Regions from separate parts of the Paenibacillus sp. FSL H8-0259 genome, predicted to be linked through region 1. Evidence: riboswitches for the same ligand, from Rfam matches in the RefSeq annotation. Region 1 holds a riboswitch; each other region holds the start of a gene.
The links. Region 1 has a riboswitch for thiamine pyrophosphate ahead of NSU01_RS15210 (ABC transporter ATP-binding protein). Riboswitches for the same ligand answer to the same signal wherever they lie in the genome.
Positions count from the first base shown of each region.

Region 2: linked by a shared signal. The riboswitch ahead of NSU01_RS02175 (ABC transporter substrate-binding protein) and the one ahead of NSU01_RS15210 (ABC transporter ATP-binding protein) in region 1 are both predicted to bind thiamine pyrophosphate.
Region 3: linked by a shared signal. The riboswitch ahead of NSU01_RS10910 (thiamine phosphate synthase) and the one ahead of NSU01_RS15210 (ABC transporter ATP-binding protein) in region 1 are both predicted to bind thiamine pyrophosphate.
Region 4: linked by a shared signal. The riboswitch ahead of thiC (phosphomethylpyrimidine synthase ThiC) and the one ahead of NSU01_RS15210 (ABC transporter ATP-binding protein) in region 1 are both predicted to bind thiamine pyrophosphate.

Region 1 is NZ_CP150147.1:3,604,944-3,609,552, forward strand. Features, by position in the region: gene NSU01_RS15200 (ABC transporter substrate-binding protein) at 1-651, opposite strand, end outside; gene NSU01_RS15205 (ABC transporter permease) at 648-1,424, opposite strand; gene NSU01_RS15210 (ABC transporter ATP-binding protein) at 1,405-2,187, opposite strand; TPP riboswitch at 2,300-2,402, opposite strand; gene NSU01_RS15215 (TetR/AcrR family transcriptional regulator) at 2,471-3,163, opposite strand; gene NSU01_RS15220 (DHA2 family efflux MFS transporter permease subunit) at 3,572-4,609, shown strand, end outside.
Region 2 is NZ_CP150147.1:499,286-503,894, reverse strand. Features, by position in the region: gene NSU01_RS02185 (sigma-70 family RNA polymerase sigma factor) at 25-618, shown strand; gene NSU01_RS02180 (hypothetical protein) at 612-2,012, shown strand; TPP riboswitch at 2,085-2,195, shown strand; gene NSU01_RS02175 (ABC transporter substrate-binding protein) at 2,327-3,412, shown strand; gene NSU01_RS02170 (MTH1187 family thiamine-binding protein) at 3,466-3,759, shown strand; gene NSU01_RS02165 (ABC transporter permease) at 3,756-4,517, shown strand; gene NSU01_RS02160 (ABC transporter ATP-binding protein) at 4,607-4,609, shown strand, end outside.
Region 3 is NZ_CP150147.1:2,585,596-2,590,204, forward strand. Features, by position in the region: gene NSU01_RS10895 (amidohydrolase family protein) at 1-886, opposite strand, end outside; gene NSU01_RS10900 (NUDIX domain-containing protein) at 992-1,420, opposite strand; gene NSU01_RS10905 (SDR family oxidoreductase) at 1,629-2,501, shown strand; TPP riboswitch at 2,695-2,797, shown strand; gene NSU01_RS10910 (thiamine phosphate synthase) at 2,872-3,561, shown strand; gene thiS (sulfur carrier protein ThiS) at 3,568-3,771, shown strand; gene NSU01_RS10920 (thiazole synthase) at 3,867-4,609, shown strand, end outside.
Region 4 is NZ_CP150147.1:157,143-161,751, reverse strand. Features, by position in the region: gene thiC (phosphomethylpyrimidine synthase ThiC) at 1-1,354, opposite strand, end outside; TPP riboswitch at 1,524-1,630, opposite strand; gene trxB (thioredoxin-disulfide reductase) at 1,703-2,656, opposite strand; gene NSU01_RS00795 (tetratricopeptide repeat protein) at 2,802-4,550, opposite strand.

The DNA of each region.
Region 1 (4,609 bases):
CCCGGTGGAGAGGGCAGGGATAAGCTCAAAGCCGACGTCAATCAGCTTCAGGGAGGCGGGATCGCCGCCATCGGTTTGGATCATAGTGTGCAGCATGGCTTCATACAGCGGAATGGAGGAGTAACCGGCTTGCTTGCCTGAGAGCTCCCCGGGCCGGGTTATTCCGCTGTCTGCGGAAACCATGAGATGGTTCAGGGGATGCCGTACCAGAGCGGCAACGGATTTGACCGGAATCTGCTCTCCCCGGGCCATCAGCACCTGCGGCTGGTAGCTGAGGGCCAGATCGACTTGTCCGGCAGCTACCAGTTTCAGCGCGTCGTTGCTGTCGGCAGGCATCTGTATCTCAACATCAAGCCCCTCTTCGGCAAAATACCCCTCACTCTGTGCCGCATACAAAAAGGAATGAACGGCGTTCGGATACCAGTCGAGCATGATCGTCAGCTTATGGGCTGTACCGTCTGCGGCTGCCGCCGGAGCGGATGATGCCGATGATGAGCCGGAGCCAGCCGGCACGTTATTGCCAGCCGACCCGTTATTGCCGGCGCAGCCCGGCAGCACCAAAAGAACAGACAGGAGCAATATATAAGGCAGCAACTTATAAGGTTGAGCACTACGGGTGTAGAGATAACGGTTATAGCGGATTGGAGTCATGAATAACGTCCTCTTTTCTTCAGAAATAACTTCTCGAGCGTAGCAATACACAGAAACAAAGTGATCCCAAGGGCGGACAGCAGCACAACAGCGGCAAACATCTCGGCACTTTGCAGATTGCCGGCCATTCTCCGGCTGAAATAACCAAGCCCCCGGCTGCCTCCAAGCCATTCGCCGATGGTAGCGCCAATGACGCAGTACACCACCGACAGCTTCAGTCCGGAGAAAAAGGACGGCAGGGCCAGCGGAACAGCAGCCTTGCGGAGAATCTGCCAGCGGTTCGCGCCAAGCGTCAACAACAGCTCGCGGTACTGCTCCGTATTCTTGCCCAGCCCATCGTAGGTGCCGACAACCACCGGGAAGAAGGCGGTCAGGAACACTACGGCAACCTTACTCCACAAGGTATAGCCGAACCACATGATAAACAGGGGAGAGAGGGCAACCAGCGGAATCGTCTGGCTGATAATCAGCAGCGGATACAGCGCTTTGGCCAGCGGCCTGAACAGATGCATGCCCGTTCCCAGCAGACTGCCGCAGAAGACGGACAGAGCGAAGCCTGTTAGTACCTCAAGCAGCGTTGCAGGCAGGTGAACGCCGAAGAGTAAATGCCTGTCTTCCATCAGAGCAATCCAGATGGCAGTGGGAGCCGGCAGGATGAACGGAGGAATCAGCCCCAGCCGGGACACCGTTTCCCAGACCGCAAGAATCAGCAGCACAAGCAGAATAGCCGGGCTGTACTCCCGCAGCAATCTTCTATAGAAGACGGTTGTCATACAGCTTCAGCTCCAAATCCTGCCGCAGGGCAACAAACTGCGGTTCGTAATTCTGACTATGATGTCTGGGGCGGGGAAGACCGGTGATGAACTCCTGCATACCGCCCCCGGCACTGCCGGTCATCAGATAGATGCGGTCACTAAGCAGAAGCGCTTCTTCAAGGTCATGGGTAATGAACAGCACAGTCTTGTCCAGTCCTGACCATAATTCCAGCAGCCAGCGGTGAAGCTCCCGCTTGGTTATGGCGTCCAGTGCCCCGAACGGCTCGTCCAGCAGGAGCAGCTCATTCCCGGCGGCAATGGTGCGGAGTACCGCAACCCGCTGGCGCATGCCGCCCGACAGCTCATGCGGATACGCAGCCCCCGTATCACCAAGACCGAACTGCTGCAGCATGCTGCGGATCTGAATAACGGCTTCCTCTTTGGAGCCGCTCCGCTTCAGTTCCCAGGGCAGCAGGCAATTGTCCAGTACGGTTCTCCAGGGCAGCAGGAGATCCCGCTGCGGCATATAGCCGACCTGGCCGAGCCGCTCCGAGGCGTTATTAGGCGGTTGCCCATGCAGGGCAACCTCGCCGCTGCCGGGTTCCAGCAGGCCGGCGATAATCTTGAACAGCGTACTTTTGCCGCAGCCGCTGGCACCCACGACGGAGATGAACTCGCCGCGGCGGACCTTCATGGAGATTCCGGAGAAGACCGGAGCCCTTGAAGCTGCGCCGAAAGAATAGGACAGGTTAGCGATGTTGATCATAGGATGGGGAAGCAAGCCTCCTTAGGGAAAAGTGATTACGCTACGAAAACAAGAAAGACCCATCCATTTCCGGAGGAAATGAATGGGCCTGAAGGTACAGTCAGTTTGCAAAGACGCGGAACCGCTGATACATTCTGCTCCACTTCCCTCCGCTGGTATGATCCAGATCAGGTTCCAAGGGTCCGGAGCTTAAGCTCCGTCTCAGTCGGCCGACTCCCCTAGTGAAATAACAGGTGCTATTGAATTCGTAATTGGTACTTAATATACCATAATTTCCCCGCTTGTAAAGAGCCTGTGCTCAGCGCTTGGAGAGGCCGGTGATGAACAACGCAACAATTCCCCGCGAGATTTCCTCTTTGGAGGAGCCGTTCCGTTTCTGTTCATACAGGTAAAGATCGGGACTAAGTACAGAGATCAGCGCTGTGGCAGCGAAGCGGGGATCGATCCCGATAATCTCTCCATTCGCGGATGCGCGGTGCAGAAGTTCACCCATAATCACTCCGAGCCGCTGGAAAAAAGGATGTTCGAACTGGGTAAGCTGCTTCTTGCCGGTGAATTCGGATTTGATCATGTTCAAGAGCTCCGCATATTGCTCAATGAAACCAACGACCTGCTCAATGCTGCTCTGCAGATGCGCGAGGGCAGCCGTTTCACCAGCGCTGGCAGCAAGCTGCTGTTCCATCCCCGACAGAAACTGCTCGGTGCTGTCCAGCAGCAGGGCCGAACAGATTTCGCCCTTATCAGTGAAGCGGCGGTAGAGCGATCCCTGCCCTATACCGGCCCGTTTGGCGATGCCGTACATACTGACAGCTTCGAGGCCGCTCTCGGTGAACAGCTGGCGGGCCGCCTCGAGTATCCGCTGCATATAAGGATCGGCGGGTTCTTTTGCAGCGATGTCTGTGTTCACTGTGTTATCTTTGTTCTCTGTGTTCTCTGTATTGTCCGGAGCTGCTGATGTTACAGGTTCAACTTCCGTTTCTGTTTTTTTCATGATATCCCCTTTCATATAAAGTAAATCCTGCCCATAATACAACATTTCCCTCATTCGATCGGCCTAAATCCCAAATTGTTGTATAAAATGCATTATTTCAGCTTGTTCAAGCAGTTTAGCAGAACTATTCTTGCATTTCATACAACAATCCATCCGGAAACCCGGCTATCCATGAATCAAAGCTGCAAAATATACAACATTTATGCCTACAGTGCGTCCTAAGAAATCTCTATTCTGCCGGTAAACGAATCAAGTGTGGGGAATTGGCGTATTCCGCTTGACACATCGGACAATTGTCCGTAGACTATGAAATGCGAACGCGGACAATTGTCCGTTCACTAATTATATAGACAAACCTGCCCGCAGGTCAACGTAGATGACAGCGGACAGTTCAGGAGGAGAAGGAGTATGGATCAGACCTTGAAGCAGGATGCCGATTTCCGGTTATCCGGCATTCTAGTTCCGCTGCTGGCGATTATTGCCGGCGTATTTATGGTCGTGCTGGATAGTACGGCAATGAATGTGGCATTGTCCAGGATGGTAGTGGATTTCAATACAGACCTGCATACGCTGCAGTGGGTCGTAACCGGGTATATGCTGGCGCAGGCTTCGGTCATTCCGCTGTCAGGCTGGCTGTCTGACCGGTTCGGGGCTAAGAACGTCTTTTTGACAGCTGTTATTGTGTTTACGATCGGCTCCATTCTGTGTGCAACGCCAAGCAGTGCAGAATGGCTGGTCGTTTTCCGGGTATTGCAGGGTCTTGGAGGGGGCTGTGTGCTCCCGGTCGGGATGGCTTATGTGTACAGACTGGCTCCGAAGAGTAAAGTCGGCGTTGTTATGGGGATTATGGGAATTCCCGTGCTGTTCGCTCCGGCGATTGGTCCTGTATTGTCAGGCTGGCTGGTGGAATACCACTCCTGGCGCTGGATCTTCCTGATTAATATCCCCATCGGTATTATCTGTGTGCTGATCGGGCTGCGAAAGCTGCCGAATGCGGCGAAGAACACCGTTCCCGGCATGGATAAATTCGGAATGGTGCTCGGACCGCTGGCTTTTGCTTCACTCACTTACGGTGTAAGTCAGGGTGCGCAGAGCTGGACCTCGGACAAAACGCTAATCGGGTTATCTCTGGGAGCTGTTGCACTGATTGCCTTTGTCATTGCCGAGCTGCGTTCCAGGACCCCTTTACTGGAGCTGCGGATTCTGAAATCCGTGGATTTCACCACCGGAATTATCGTGCAGTGGATCGCCCAGTTCGGCTTATATGGTGCTTTATTTCTACTGCCGCAGTTTCTGCAGCAGGCCCGCGGCTTCGGCGCATTTGATACCGGATTGACCCTGCTGCCGCAGGCCATTGCTTCCGGGCTGATGATGCCAATTGCCGGAATTCTGTTCGACCGGATCGGGGTGCGCTGGCTGGTGGTTTGCGGACTCAGTCTGGTCTCT
Region 2 (4,609 bases), 3.1 Mb from region 1:
TGAAAAGAAATGCCGGAGGTTCCTATGACGCGTAATGATCATGACAGCCTGGACTGGCCCGGCCGGTTCAGAACTAAAGATAAGCAAGCTCTCGCGGATGCCATCGACTTCTACGGACCCGATGTGCACAGACTGGTCCGGCGTATTCTGGCCGGCTGCGGGAGTGCAGAGGATGCCGAGGAATGTGTCAGCGATGTGTTTCTGGCGGCCTGGAACAATATCGGACGTTACGACCCGTCACGCGCTTCCTTCCGCACCTGGATATTCCTGCTCGCAAAATACAAGGCGCTGGATCTGAGGCGTAAATTGCAGCCGGGACTTGGCAGGACGCTGAACGAAGCAGCACTTAACATGCAGAGCGGGACCAACACCGAACAGGAATTTCTACAACGTGAGGCAACGGGGGAATTGCTCCGCTATATCGGGCAGCTCCGTGAACCGGACCGCAGCCTGTTTCTGCGCAGGTATTACCTATACGAGAGTCTGGATGAACTGGCTGCGGCCTTTGGCTTCAGTAAAAAAGCTGTCGAGAGCCGTCTGTACCGCTGCCGGACAATGCTGAAGCAGGCTATACATCTGACTGGCGAAGATGGAAAGGGGGAACTCGGGTCATGGTAAAGGATATGAACAGCGGCGAGAAAAGCATATTTGATCAGCTCGATCTTCTGGAATTCAGCGAGGCTGAACTTGCACTGGACGGATTACTGTCGGAGCCTGAGTCAAGCCCCGTACCCGGGTCTAAAGAAGAGATTGCTTCGCTTGAGCGGATCAAGAGCCGTACCCTCGACCTTATTCAGACTGAACCGGCGCCTGAACTGCCTGCTGCTGTCCGCAAGCCGCGGCGGCGGGCAGCTATTGGAGCGGCGGCGGCCGCGATCCTTATGGCCGCAGGCCTGCTGGCGTTCTCCCCTGACGTCCAGGCAGGTCTAAAGCAAGCCCTTAGCTTCCTGCCCGGCTTCGGTACGGTTCTGGAGAGCAGCCCGGGCAGTCAGCTTTATGTTCTGGAGAAGCCCTACACTGCTTCCATAGGCAAGGGAAAGCTGACAGTCAATGCCGTACTTCTGCAGGAGAACAGCGGGACCATTACGCTGCGTGGACAGCAGACTCCCGTCATTACTGAATTTCAGGCAGACATTGGAGGGGACCGTTATACCTTTACTTCCAATATGCGGTCTTCTGCATCCGGAGACTGGTATGCAAGCTACAGTGCTGCACTTCCCGGAAATTTGGAGCTTGAAACCGCTGAACCGGTTACTCTGTATATCAATGCAGCAGCAGTCGGGCCACTGGTGCTTCAAGCACCGGTGACCGCCGATGATCTGCAGCATTTAGGTGCAAGCGATGTGCACCAGGATGTGCGGATTACGGCTTTTCCGGTTCGTCTGGATGACGGACTTGTCCGCGTTGAATTAGTTCCGGCCCTTTCAGATTCGTTCTCTGCCGTCCATTCTTATTCATTGGAGCCGCTGGTATCCTGGAATGGCCTGTATGTCGAGAATGCAGAGGGAGTCAAAGCAAAGGTTGAACCTCCTTCAACCATGGTCTACCCGTCGGAGTTCTCGTTCCGGGAATTGGCATCAGCTGAAGAACAGTCTTACAGGGTCGTCATCCCTTACATCGAAATAGCGGAACGAAAGGCACTCTCCCGGGAGGTCGTTCTGCCGCTGCCCGCCAGCGGGGAGAGTGCGCCCCTTCATATTACCGCTGAAATTGCCGGTTTCCCGGTAGAATTCACCCGCATTGAACGCAGCAGCGAAACGGCTGTCAGTGTAGATGTGGATGTGAAATTTGACCCGGGAGCGGCAAAGTCACTGACGCATTTCTTCATCCGCTATCCGGGTTCTGGGGACAAATATTCATACGGCTGGCAGGATACCGAGACATTCCCAAGAATCTTGAAGACTCTTCTTCTGGATGCAGAGCCCGGCGCGGATACGCTGCGTTTTAGAATGTCGGAGCCTCTATTCCTGCTCAAAGGCCCCTGGATTCTGCCGCTAAAGCTTGAAGATTAGGACGGGGAGACTGGACAACCGCAAGAGCGGCGTCTATAATACACCGTAAGAACATAGCAATACCCGTGAACTTCATAGAACCAGGGGTGCTGGAATTGGCCGGCTGAGATTGTATCCCACAAGATACTGACCCTTATACCTGATCTGGATAATGCCAGCGTAGGAATCTTCATTCAACCCCGAGCCCCTTCATGGGCCTGAAGTTGAACTCACCTTGCGCAAGTAACTGGCGTCCCGGTCTCCGGGGCGCTTTTTGGTATGGGTTACTCTGAATTTTGGAAGACTAGGGATTGCTGGAAGGAGAGAGAAGAGAAATGGGAGTCAAAAAAGTATTACCGCTGCTGCTCAGCTCTATGCTTGTGCTCGTGATGGCCGGATGCGGCAACGGGAACGTCAACCCGGGCAGCAATGCCGGAGGCAGCACACCTGCCGCCGGGAACAGCACCGCTGCACCTGAAGCAACCGCAGCCGCCAGTACCACCGACGCGCCTAAAGAATTGACCCCGGTTAAGATTGCGCTGGACTGGACGCCGAACACGAATCACACCGGCCTGTATACCGCCAAGGAGCTGGGATATTACGCGGAGGAAGGTCTTGACGTGGAGATCGTGCAGCCGGGTGCTGCCGGATCTGACGCCATGGTTACTTCCGGTGAAGCCCAGTTTGGCATCAGTGCACAGGAGGCGCTCACCCTGGCCCGCCTGCAGGATGTGCCGCTCGTCTCCATCGCCGCTATCATTCAGCATAATACCTCCGGCTTTGCCGCTCCGAAGGACCGCAACATTAAGACGCCGAAAGACTTCGAAGGCAAAACCTACGGAGGCTGGGGCTCTCCAGCGGAAGAAGCAGCTATGAAAGCCATCATGGACCCCGATGGCGGAGACGTCTCCAAAGTGAAATTGGTGAATATCGGCGAAGCTGACTTCTTCACTGCGGTGAAACGCGATATCGACTTTGCCTGGATCTTCTACGCCTGGACCGGGATCGAAGCCGAGCTGCGCGGCGAGCCGCTGGATATGCTGTACCTGAAGGATTATGCGCCGCAGCTGGATTACTACACACCGGTGCTGACCACCAGTGAGAAGGAAATCGCCGAGCATCCGGAAGTGGTGAAGGCTTTCCTCAAAGCTACGTCGAAAGGTTACCAATACGCGATCGACCATCCGGAAGAAGCGGCCACGGTCCTGTCTGATGCCGTGCCTGATCTTGATCCCGAGCTGGTGCTGGCCAGCCAGAAATGGCTCAGCCCGAAATACAAGGACGATGCCGCCCGCTGGGGTGAGCAGAAGCTAGAAATCTGGCAGAATTATGCCGAGTGGATGTACGGCCTGAAGCTGCTGGACAAACCGCTCGATGCCGCAAGTACATTTACGAATGAATTTTTGCCGGAAGGCCCATAAACACCGGTTGGAATAGTAATGACACTAGCTCACATGAGAGGAATGAATAATAAATGGCTAATACACTGCTTAGCATTCAGGTAATTCCCAAGGCTCCAAACAATGAGGATTCGATCCCTTACGTGGACACTGCGATTGAGGTAATTCAGAAGTCGGGGGTTAAACACCAGGTGAATCCGCTTGATACCACCATGGAAGGCGAGCTCACGGAGCTGCTGGAAGTTGTACGTCAGATGCATGAGGCACTGATTGCCTCCGGCAGCCCGAGCGTGATCTCCCAGATCAAGATCGCCCATAATCCCAGCGGCATCAGCATGGACAAGCTGACGGAGAAATACCGGCCGTGAGAAGCACCTGGAGACAAATCTGGCCGCCCCTTGTGGCGGTCATCTTTTTTCTGGGCGCATGGCAAATTGCGGTATCGGTGTTCCATATCCCGGCCTGGCAGCTGCCCAGCCCGTCCGATATCGCGCGTGAATCACGCGGCAATGCCTCCGGGATCTGGGCGCATACGGCCGCAACGCTGCGGCTGACCCTGATCGGCTTCCCGGTCGGCACCGGCATCGGCCTCATTGTGGCTCTGCTGCTCCATCTGCTGCCCTGGCTTAAGCGAGCGCTCTACCCGCTGCTGATCCTCAGCCAGAATGTGCCCTCCATTGCCCTTGGACCGCTGCTGATTATCTGGTTCGGCTTCGGCCTGCTGCCCAAAATCGTCCTGATCACCCTCGTCTGCTTCTTCCCGGTTGCCGTAGCGGCCATGGGCGGGCTGGCGCAAAGCGACAGGGTAATGTTGAACTATATGAAAATGGCCGGTGCAAGCAACTGGCAGATCTTCACCAAGCTGGAGCTACCCGGCTCCCTGCCCTCCCTGTTCTCAGGGCTCAAAATCTCCGCGACCTATGCCGTCATGGGCGCAGTGGTTGCCGAGTGGATTGGCGCGGACAAAGGGATCGGCTATTATATGCTGCTGCAGAAGGCCTCTTACCGCACGGACCGGATGTTCGTGGCCATTGTCATTATTGTGCTGCTGAGTCTGGTGCTGTTTGCACTGATTGCCTTGCTGGAGAAATGGCTCGTGCGCTGGAAACCGCGCAAGGAAGCTTAACACGTACAGGGTAACAATACACGCTATACTGAGCACGTTTGAGATAAAGCCTTAAGTACAAAAATTCTATATAGAAGGAGCTGACCGAAGTG
Region 3 (4,609 bases), 1.0 Mb from region 1:
AATCATCCCCGAGGCCAATCTCTCCGCCTGCCTGGATGAATCTCCGGACATTATCCAGTCCTTGTTCTAACAGAGGGGCGCCGAATTTGTCCTGAAACATCTTCAATACAGTGAGTGTGGGGACGATCCGGATATTGGAGGCTGTCATTTGCCGGATCAGGTCATCGTCCAGCCGGTCGTAAATCATATGCGCAGCATCGTTAATCCCCGCATTCACCAGAATCTGAAGGTTGCGTGCACTGGTTACATGAGCTGACACATAAGCCCCCATCCTCCGGGCTTCCCTGCAGATACTCTCCAGAAGCTCCTGATTCAGCTGTGGCAGTCCGATTGTACTGGAATCGTAACCGTCTTCAAGCGCTGTTTTGATACAATGTATCCCTTGTTCTAATACCTCGCGGACCTTCAATCTGGCTTCATCCGCACTTCCAACTCCGATAGGGGCCTGCCCGCCATACCCGCCGGGAGCCGTGAAGACTTTGCCGGTTGTGATTATTCGGGGAAAAGATCCGCGGTCCAGCGCTTGTGTGTGTGCCGTCACATCGTCAAGCGTTGCGGCTGTAGTCATCCCCTCGTCACGGATCGTGGTTATTCCTTCTGAGAGACAGGCGGCTAAATATTCCTTATGGTACCCGTGAAGAGGCTCGTTCTGTATAAATTTGAAGCTGGTGTGTGCATGGGTATGAATAAATCCCGGCAGGACCACAAGCCCCTCAAGATCTATCTCCGTTACTGAGTCATGCTCCAGCCCGCTGCTCCCTGGCCCGGCAATCATGCCGAACCGGCCATTAACAATTTCAATGCTTGCATTGTACAGCGGCTGGCGCCCCGTTCCGTCGATTAACGTCGCGTTAGTCAATCGTATAATCTCATTTTCATTTCCCATGGCAGATAGTGAACCCTCCAGTGAAGATGGTTGTCTTCCAAGAGAAAGTATAGGATATAAAAATGTCCGGATATATATAATATTCTTGTAGAAACCGTTCATTACTTACCGTAACAACCCTTCCAGCTCAAAAATGCCGTGCTCCTGAAAGTCAGCGATAATCTGCGGCGGCAGCAGGGCGTTCATTTCGCTCACGGTGCACCAGCGGTAATCGGTATGCTCTTCCGAGAGCTGGATTTCGCCACGGGCTGCGCGGCATAAATAGGTGATAATCACTACCTGTCTAGCAGGGTCAGTGAGCAGGGTCACCGCATAAAGGATACGTTCTGTCGTAACCGCCAGTCCGGTTTCCTCAAGAATTTCTCTTTCCAGTGCAGCCTCCAGGCTTTCACCGAATTCGATTTTGCCTCCGGCACATTCCCAGCTTCCGGCACCTGCAGAATCGGCGGCAGCCCGCTTGACGATGAGGATTCTGCCCTGATACAGGATGACACCTTTGACGGCAACGATGATGCTTTTTGATTTTTTGGACATGAGGATAACTCTCCTTCTGCAGGCTCTAAAATGGAGCGGGAACGCGTTGGACTCAAGATTTTCTGTTTGGCCGGCTTCCCTATGTGGTAAGTAAAATAACGTAAAGCGATTTTTGCTAGGCAAGTATGATGCATAAACACCAGACTTTTAGCCAACCTAACATGATTAGTAAAAACAGTATAACGGTACAGCGAAAGGAGAATGGATTATGCCAGACACCAGCAAACAACCCGTCAAAACCCTGCCTCCGCAGGTACAGGACCAGCAGCCCGGAATTGAAAGCGAGATGAATCCGCTTCCGGAGTTTGAAACCTCAGCTTACAAGGCAGCAGGCAAGCTGCTGGGCAAGGCCGCACTCATTACCGGAGGGGACAGTGGAATCGGTCGTGCGGTTGCCGTTCATTTTGCCAAAGAAGGCGCAGATGTAGTGATATCCTATCTGAATGAGCATGAAGATGCGGAAGAAACCAAGCGCCAGGTGGAGCAGGAGGGGCGGAAGTGTATTCTGATCTCCGGTGATATCGGGGTTGAGGCCTTCTGTCAGGATCTGATTAATAAAACCATTGAGGGACTCGGCAAGCTGGACATCCTGATTAACAATGCGGCAGAGCAGCATCCGCAGGAGACCATTGAGGACATTACCGCCGAGCAGCTGGAGCGGACGTTCCGGACGAATATATTCTCCATGTTCTATCTGACCAAGGCAGCGATGCCCCATCTCAAAAAAGGCTCCACGATCATCAACACTACGTCTATCACGGCGTACCGCGGCAGCCCGCAGCTGCTGGACTATTCGTCCACCAAAGGAGCAATTCTCAGCTTCACCCGCTCCCTGTCGATGAATCTCGCAGACAAAGGCATCCGGGTAAACGCGGTAGCACCGGGCCCGATCTGGACGCCGCTGATTCCGTCTACGTTTGACGCGAAGAAGGTCAGTGAATTCGGCGGCACCCAGCCGATGAAGCGTCCGGGACAGCCCGAGGAGCTGGCACCGGCCTATGTGTATCTGGCTTCTGACGATTCCTCTTATGTAAGCGGTCAGGTCATGCATGTGAACGGCGGCGAGATCGTTAACGGCTGACCATTGGCACTGCTTTGTAAGCCGGATAAGTTTATACTGTTTAAAGAATCAAACGTTCAACAGATGAAAAGTCAGCCGGAAGGCTGGCTTTTTTGCCGCTTAAACCCGCTGGACTTAATAATTGAATCTATTAAAGAATAGCTCTTACAGGAATAATATGCTAATATACAAACTGCAAGAACAATAGAATATGAACGATCACTAGGGGTGCCGCAAGGCTGAGACGAACATATCTGTTCGGACCCTTTGAACCTGATCTGGTTTATACCAGCGTAGGGAAGTGGAGAATGAATAATGCAGCGGGGGTAACGGCTTACCCGGTATTCCTGCTTATATTCCGGACTGCTTCCTGATACAGGGGGCGGTCTTTTTGTATTTTCCGGAATGCCGTATAGAAGGGAAGGTGAAGGTGCTGAAAGAAATCCATTTGATCTCGGACGGGAGGCTGAATCCGGAGCAGTTTGCCGGACTGGCTGCTGCTGTACATACCATGGTGGATTATATCCATCTCCGGGAAAAAGCCCTGTCCGCACTTGAGCTTCTGGCTGCCGCAGAGCGGTTGCTGCAAGCGGGGGTTCCGCCCTCAAAGCTGGTTATTAATGACCGGATTGATGTGGCTCTGGCAGCAGGGGCAGCCGGCGTCCAATTGGCCTGGCACAGCCTGCCGCCTGCCAAGGCGAGCGGTATTGCCCCGGGCCTGCGGCTGGGCAGGTCGGTGCATTCCCCGGAGGAAGCGGCACGCGCCGGACAGCAGGGAGCGGACTTTTGTCTGTATGGACATGTATTTCCTACGGCCTGCAAGCCCGGACAGCGGGAACGGGGCCTGGAGCAGCTGGAAGTGGCTGTCCGCTCCAGCAGTATACCGCTGATTGCTATCGGAGGCATCACACCGGGCAATACCGGAATCGTTCTGTCGAAGGGGGCTGCCGGAATAGCCGTAATGTCCGGGATATGCGGAGCGACGGATCCTGCTGGCGCCGCTGAGGCTTACAGATCATCCGTTCAGGCCGCAGCATATGCTGAAGTCCTGAATGACCCCCATACCGGGCAAAGGAGGTGAACTGGAATGAATTTGACCGTTAACGGACGCAGAGGAAGGTATGAAGAGAGCTGCCGGACGCTGGCTGATCTTCTGGCCCGGCCTGAGTGGACCGGGAAGCTGGTTATTGTGGAGCTGAATGGTGAGCTTGCCGGCAGAGAGGTTTATGAAGATACATTGCTGAATGAAGGTGACCGAGTTGAGCTGGTTCATTTTGTCGGCGGAGGCTAGGTAACTGGTAACTGTGCGTGCGGCAGATGCAAGAATGCCAATACGCCAATACGCAATTAAGATAAAGGCAGCGACTTATCACAGGAGGCGATATGATGCAGGATCCTTTGATTATTGGAGGAGTTACTTTAACGAGCAGACTGTTCATCGGGACCGGAAAATACAGCCGCAACACTCTTATTCCCGAAGTGATCGCCCGCTCGGGTTCACAGGTCATTACGGTTGCCCTGCGCCGGGTAGATCCGGAGAGCAAGGACAATATTATCAGCCATATTCCTTCCCACATGACGCTGCTGCCCAATACCTCCGGTGCGCGCACCGCAGAGGAAGCGGTACGCATTGCCCGGCTGGCAAGGTCAGCGGGGCTGGGAGACTGGGTGAAGATTGAGGTTATCAATGATCAGAAATATCTGCTGCCTGATAATACCGAGACGATCCGAGCCACGGAAATCCTAGCTGCGGAGGGTTTCGTAGTTCTGCCCTACATGAGTCCTGATCTGTCAGCCGCACTCCGGCTGAAGGCGGCCGGAGCTGCAGCCGTCATGCCGCTGGGAGCGCCAATCGGCTCTAACCGCGGGCTGCAGACCAAGGAGCTGATCCGGATTCTGATATCAGAAACGGGTCTGCCCATCATCGTGGATGCCGGTATTGGCAGACCCTCCGAGGCTGCTGAGGCGATGGAAATGGGCGCAGCCGCTGTGCTGCTGAATACGGCAATTGCCACCGCCCGGGACCCGCAGCTGATGGCGGAGGCATTCCGCGAAGCGGTGTCGGCGGGGCGGAAGGCCTATCTGGCCGGGCTGGGGCCGGTGGAAGAGACAGCCGCAGCTTCTTCGCC
Region 4 (4,609 bases), 3.4 Mb from region 1:
AACACAGCATAGCCGTCCCGAGCCAGCCGATCATCGCCGCCCCGATGGCTGAAGTGATATGATCATAACCGGGTGCAATATCGGTAGTGAGCGGACCCAGGGTGTAAAAAGGGGCTTCCCGGCAAATCTCGAGCTGCTTGTCCATATTCTCCTTAATCTTGTGCATCGGCACATGCCCCGGGCCCTCAACCATTACCTGAACATCGTGCTTCCAGGCCAGCGCTGTCAGCTCTCCCAGTGTCTCCAGCTCAGCGAATTGAGCTTCGTCATTGGCATCTGCTATAGAACCCGGACGAAGTCCGTCCCCCAGAGAGAAGGCCACATCATACGTCTTCATAATCTCACATATAGCTTCGAAGTGTGTGTACAGAAAGTTCTCCTGCTGATGGGCAAGGCACCAAGCGGCCATAATCGAGCCGCCCCGTGATACGATTCCCGTCATTCTTCCGGCAGTCAGCGGAATATAGCGCTGTAGCACCCCGGCATGAATGGTAAAGTAATCGACCCCCTGCTCCGCCTGCTCAATCAGCGTGTCGCGATAGAGCTCCCAGGTTAAATCCTCGGCTATGCCGTTCACCTTTTCGAGCGCCTGGTATAAGGGCACCGTGCCGACAGGCACAGGAGAATTGCGTATAATCCATTCACGGGTGGTATGAATCTTGGAGCCGGTGGAGAGGTCCATGATGGTGTCGGCCCCCCAGCGGGTTGCCCACCGCATCTTCTCCACTTCCTCTTCAATAGAAGAAGACACCGCAGAATTTCCGATGTTCGCATTGATCTTAACCAGGAAGTTACGGCCAATAATCATCGGCTCGCTCTCGGGATGATTGATGTTGGCCGGAATAATGGCCCGTCCGGCGGCCACCTCATCCCTTACGAATTCCGGCCGGGTATTCTCGCGGATCGCGATATACTCCATTTCCGAAGTAATGATCCCTTGCCGCGCATAATGCAGCTGGGTAACATTGTTGCCCGCATGTGCCCGCAGGGGACTCCGCTGCAGCCCTGGATAAGCCTCTGCGGGCGGCCCGCCCCTGCGGATTCCATTATCCTGCGGCTGCACAGCTCTTCCGGTGTATTCCTCCGAATCGCCACGCTCCGCAATCCAGCATAAACGGTGCGGCGGCAGCCCCCTCCGAATGTCAGCCTCTTGCGCAGCATCGGTGTAAATTCCGCTTGTGTCATAGACACGCAGCGGTTCGTTCTCCTCTTCCCCGGCAACGCCCTCGGTTCTGCTGAGGCTGATCTCCCGCATCGGAACCTGAATATCCGGGCGCGAGCCCTCTACATACACTTTGCGGCTTGCAGGAAATCGGGAAAGGTCCACCTCTTCGTTCTTCATCATTTCTGGCATTCTAATCTCCTCCTCTTCGCCCTATGAGCCAATCAGATAAGATTTCACGCAGCAGACTGAGCCGAAGAATCATGTATAGCACAAGGCATATGAATTCTTGCAAGTCAAAAAGCCGCTCCACCTGGAGCGGCTTTATCAAAGGAACAGCCCAATAAGACTGTATTCAAAAAAAGGTCCGACTCCACTTTCCTACGCTGGTATGATCCAGATCAGGTTCAAGGGTCCGGAAATTCACTTTTCCCGTCTCAGCCTATTCAGGCTCCCCTAGTGGGTATCTTATCTAATTAAATACATTCTACTGGTATAGGATTTTTTTGTAAACCCGTAAATAACAAGAACCTTCTCCGGTTATTTATCGAGCGATTCGCTCCAGTCATGCACCATCGTGCCTTCCAGGAACTTCTCGGCATCCATGGCGGCCATACAGCCGGTTCCGGCTGCCGATATGGCTTGACGGTAACGCGTATCCTGCACGTCGCCGCAAGCGAATACGCCGGGAATATTCGTCTCTGTGGTGCCCGGGTTAACCACTATATAGCCATTGGCATCGGTGTTAATCTGCCCGCCTAAGAAAGCGGTATTCGGTGTATGTCCGATAGCGACAAATACACCATCCGCTTCCACCAGCTCGGTAAGTCCCGTCTCATTGTTAAGGACGGTGATGCCCTTAACTCCGGTATCGCCGACGGTTACCTCAAGCGGCGTGCGGTTCAGTGCCCATGACACCTTGCTGTTGTCGCGTGCGCGGTCCTGCATGATCTTCGAAGCACGCAGCTCCGGACGGCGGTGCACCAGCGTTACGCTGGAAGCAAAGCGGGTCAGGAAGCTGGCTTCCTCCATCGCGGAATCGCCGCCGCCGACCACGACAATTTTTTTGTTACGGAAAAAGAATCCGTCACAGGTCGCACAGGTGCTGACCCCGCGTCCTACATTCTCCTGCTCGCCCGGGATACCCAGGTATCTGGCGGAGGCGCCGGTCGAAATAATGACCGACTCCGCTTCCAGTACACCCATTCCGTCTACAGTCACCTTGAACGGACGCTGTGAGAAGTCAACCGACTCCACCCAGCCATTCTTGAATTCAGCGCCGAAGCGTTCGGCCTGCTTACGCATGTTGTCCATCAGATCAGGACCCAGAATTCCTTCAGGGAAGCCTGGAAAGTTCTCCACTTCTGTCGTCGTTGTCAGCTGTCCTCCCGGCTGCAAGCCTTCAATTACGAGCGGGCTCAGGTTCGCGCGCGCCAGATAAATCGCGGCAGTCAGCCCGGCCGGGCCTGTTCCGATTACAATCGTTTTGTACATTACATTGGCCTCCTTACAAGTAGGTTTGTATTTACAAGTGGAAACGGCTTTATCGTCCTTTTATTAAGACGGTACCGTTTCAGCGAGAAATATAAGGATAAGTTATCGTGAGAAACGTATAGATTCTTATATTTGAAAAAAGGGTTCAAATATTGTTGGTGGACGGCGACAAGCCGTCCGTTCCCGGCAGCATGCCCTGGGTATCGCATTCACTGTCGATCCGCCGTGCATAGCGGCTTACCATGGAGACCGAGACGCCGTAACGCTGTGCCGCCTCGCGGAAGGTGACCGGACGCCCGTGCAGCCTGGCAGTCAGATACTCCAGTGCCGCACACCAGCCGCCGTCATTGCGGAATAACGGTACATCCGGATACAGGCTGCCGATGAACTGCTTCCAGATAAACTCTGCATCCTTCTTCTGCACAGCATCATATCTCCGGTCCATCATGGCCACCGTATGATCGATAATCCGCTGCCAGTCTTCCTTCCATTCAGCCGGGCCCTTGGGGCTGGAAGCCGCTTGCAACGGCTCTTCCTCAGGAGCTGCAGCTTCTTCCAGATTCTCTCCAATCAGCCGCTGCAGGCTGAACAGCGCCGCCTCCTGCAGCCGGTCCTCCTGGAGCGGCTGATGCTCCAGAACTCCGCGCAGTACCTCGGACATCTCCTCATCCTCAATCCAGCGCAGGGCTTCGGTCACCTGCAGCTTCGTGGAGGAATCGCCGTAGCGCAGCGCCCAGAAGAACGAGGCTCGCAGCAGCGGATTGTTCCGTACTTCTTCAGTGAACTTGCCTGTATTCCCCTTCCACTGCTTAAGCTGCTCCTGGAAAGGCAATTGGTAATTATAGCTGACAGCAGGCATGGGTCTGTCTTCTCCCCGGGCTTGCTGGAGCTGGGACAGGAAGAATGCCGGCACGGCAGACTCAGGGTCCAGCTTCGCAGCCTGTCTCCAGCAGCGTAGCGCTTCAGTGTAGAGGCCGCTGTTGCTGGCCGCTGCTGCGCAGTAATGATACAGGCCGGCGTCTCCGGCGACCTCTTCATCCTTCAGCAGACGCCGGAAGTGGCTGTATGCTGCAGTATGTCTGCCCAGGATGCCCATCGTCGTGGCCATTTTGAATACATGCTCCTGATGAAAAGGCACAGTGGCTTCAAGCATGCCCAGCAGAGAATCCAGCTGCTCCTTGTCACCTGCATACTGCAGGAAGATCGCCATATTGCAGAGCGCATGCAGATTACCGGGGTCCTGCTTCAGCACCTCGTTCAGGCATTCCTTCGCTTTGGCAAACCGGCCCATATAGAAATAAGCGAGGGCCAGGTTATTATGCGCAGCCAGAAAGTCCGGCGAGATCGCAATGATCTCTTCCAGCAGCTCTACGGCCTGGGGAAACTTGCCCTCCTCCAGCAGACTGCGGGCCCGGTCATGCTCGACCACACCCTCACGGCTGCGGATCCGCACAAGCGGAGCAGGACGGTTCAGCTCATATTGCAGCAGCTCCATCAGCTCTTCGGATTCGGCCATGAACTCGCCGCTGGCATCCTCCTCCAGATACGTGACCAGCGAACGCTCCGCCTCTTCAAAGCTTTCCATATTGGCGTAATTATTAGCCATATAGAAATGACATTCGGTCATTGCGGGATCAATCTTCTCCAGTACATGGGTCAGAATCTCATTAGATGCTGTGTAATTACCCATCTCAGATAATATACCCGCCATGTTGCAATGATTCACCGGATTATCCGGCTCATATTCAACAGCTTTGCGAAAATTCTTTAATGCCTTATCATATTGAAAGCGGTCAAGCGACCGTACGGCTCTTTCAAAGAAAAAATTGGCATCCAGAGTGACCGGAATCACATTACCGCTGTCCGTATCATTCTCTGAAGTTTTCTCAATCATGGAAGCAAGGCACCTCCCTTTGTAAGCTTCCCTAGCCTAACGAAAAATAGGAGAGCGGC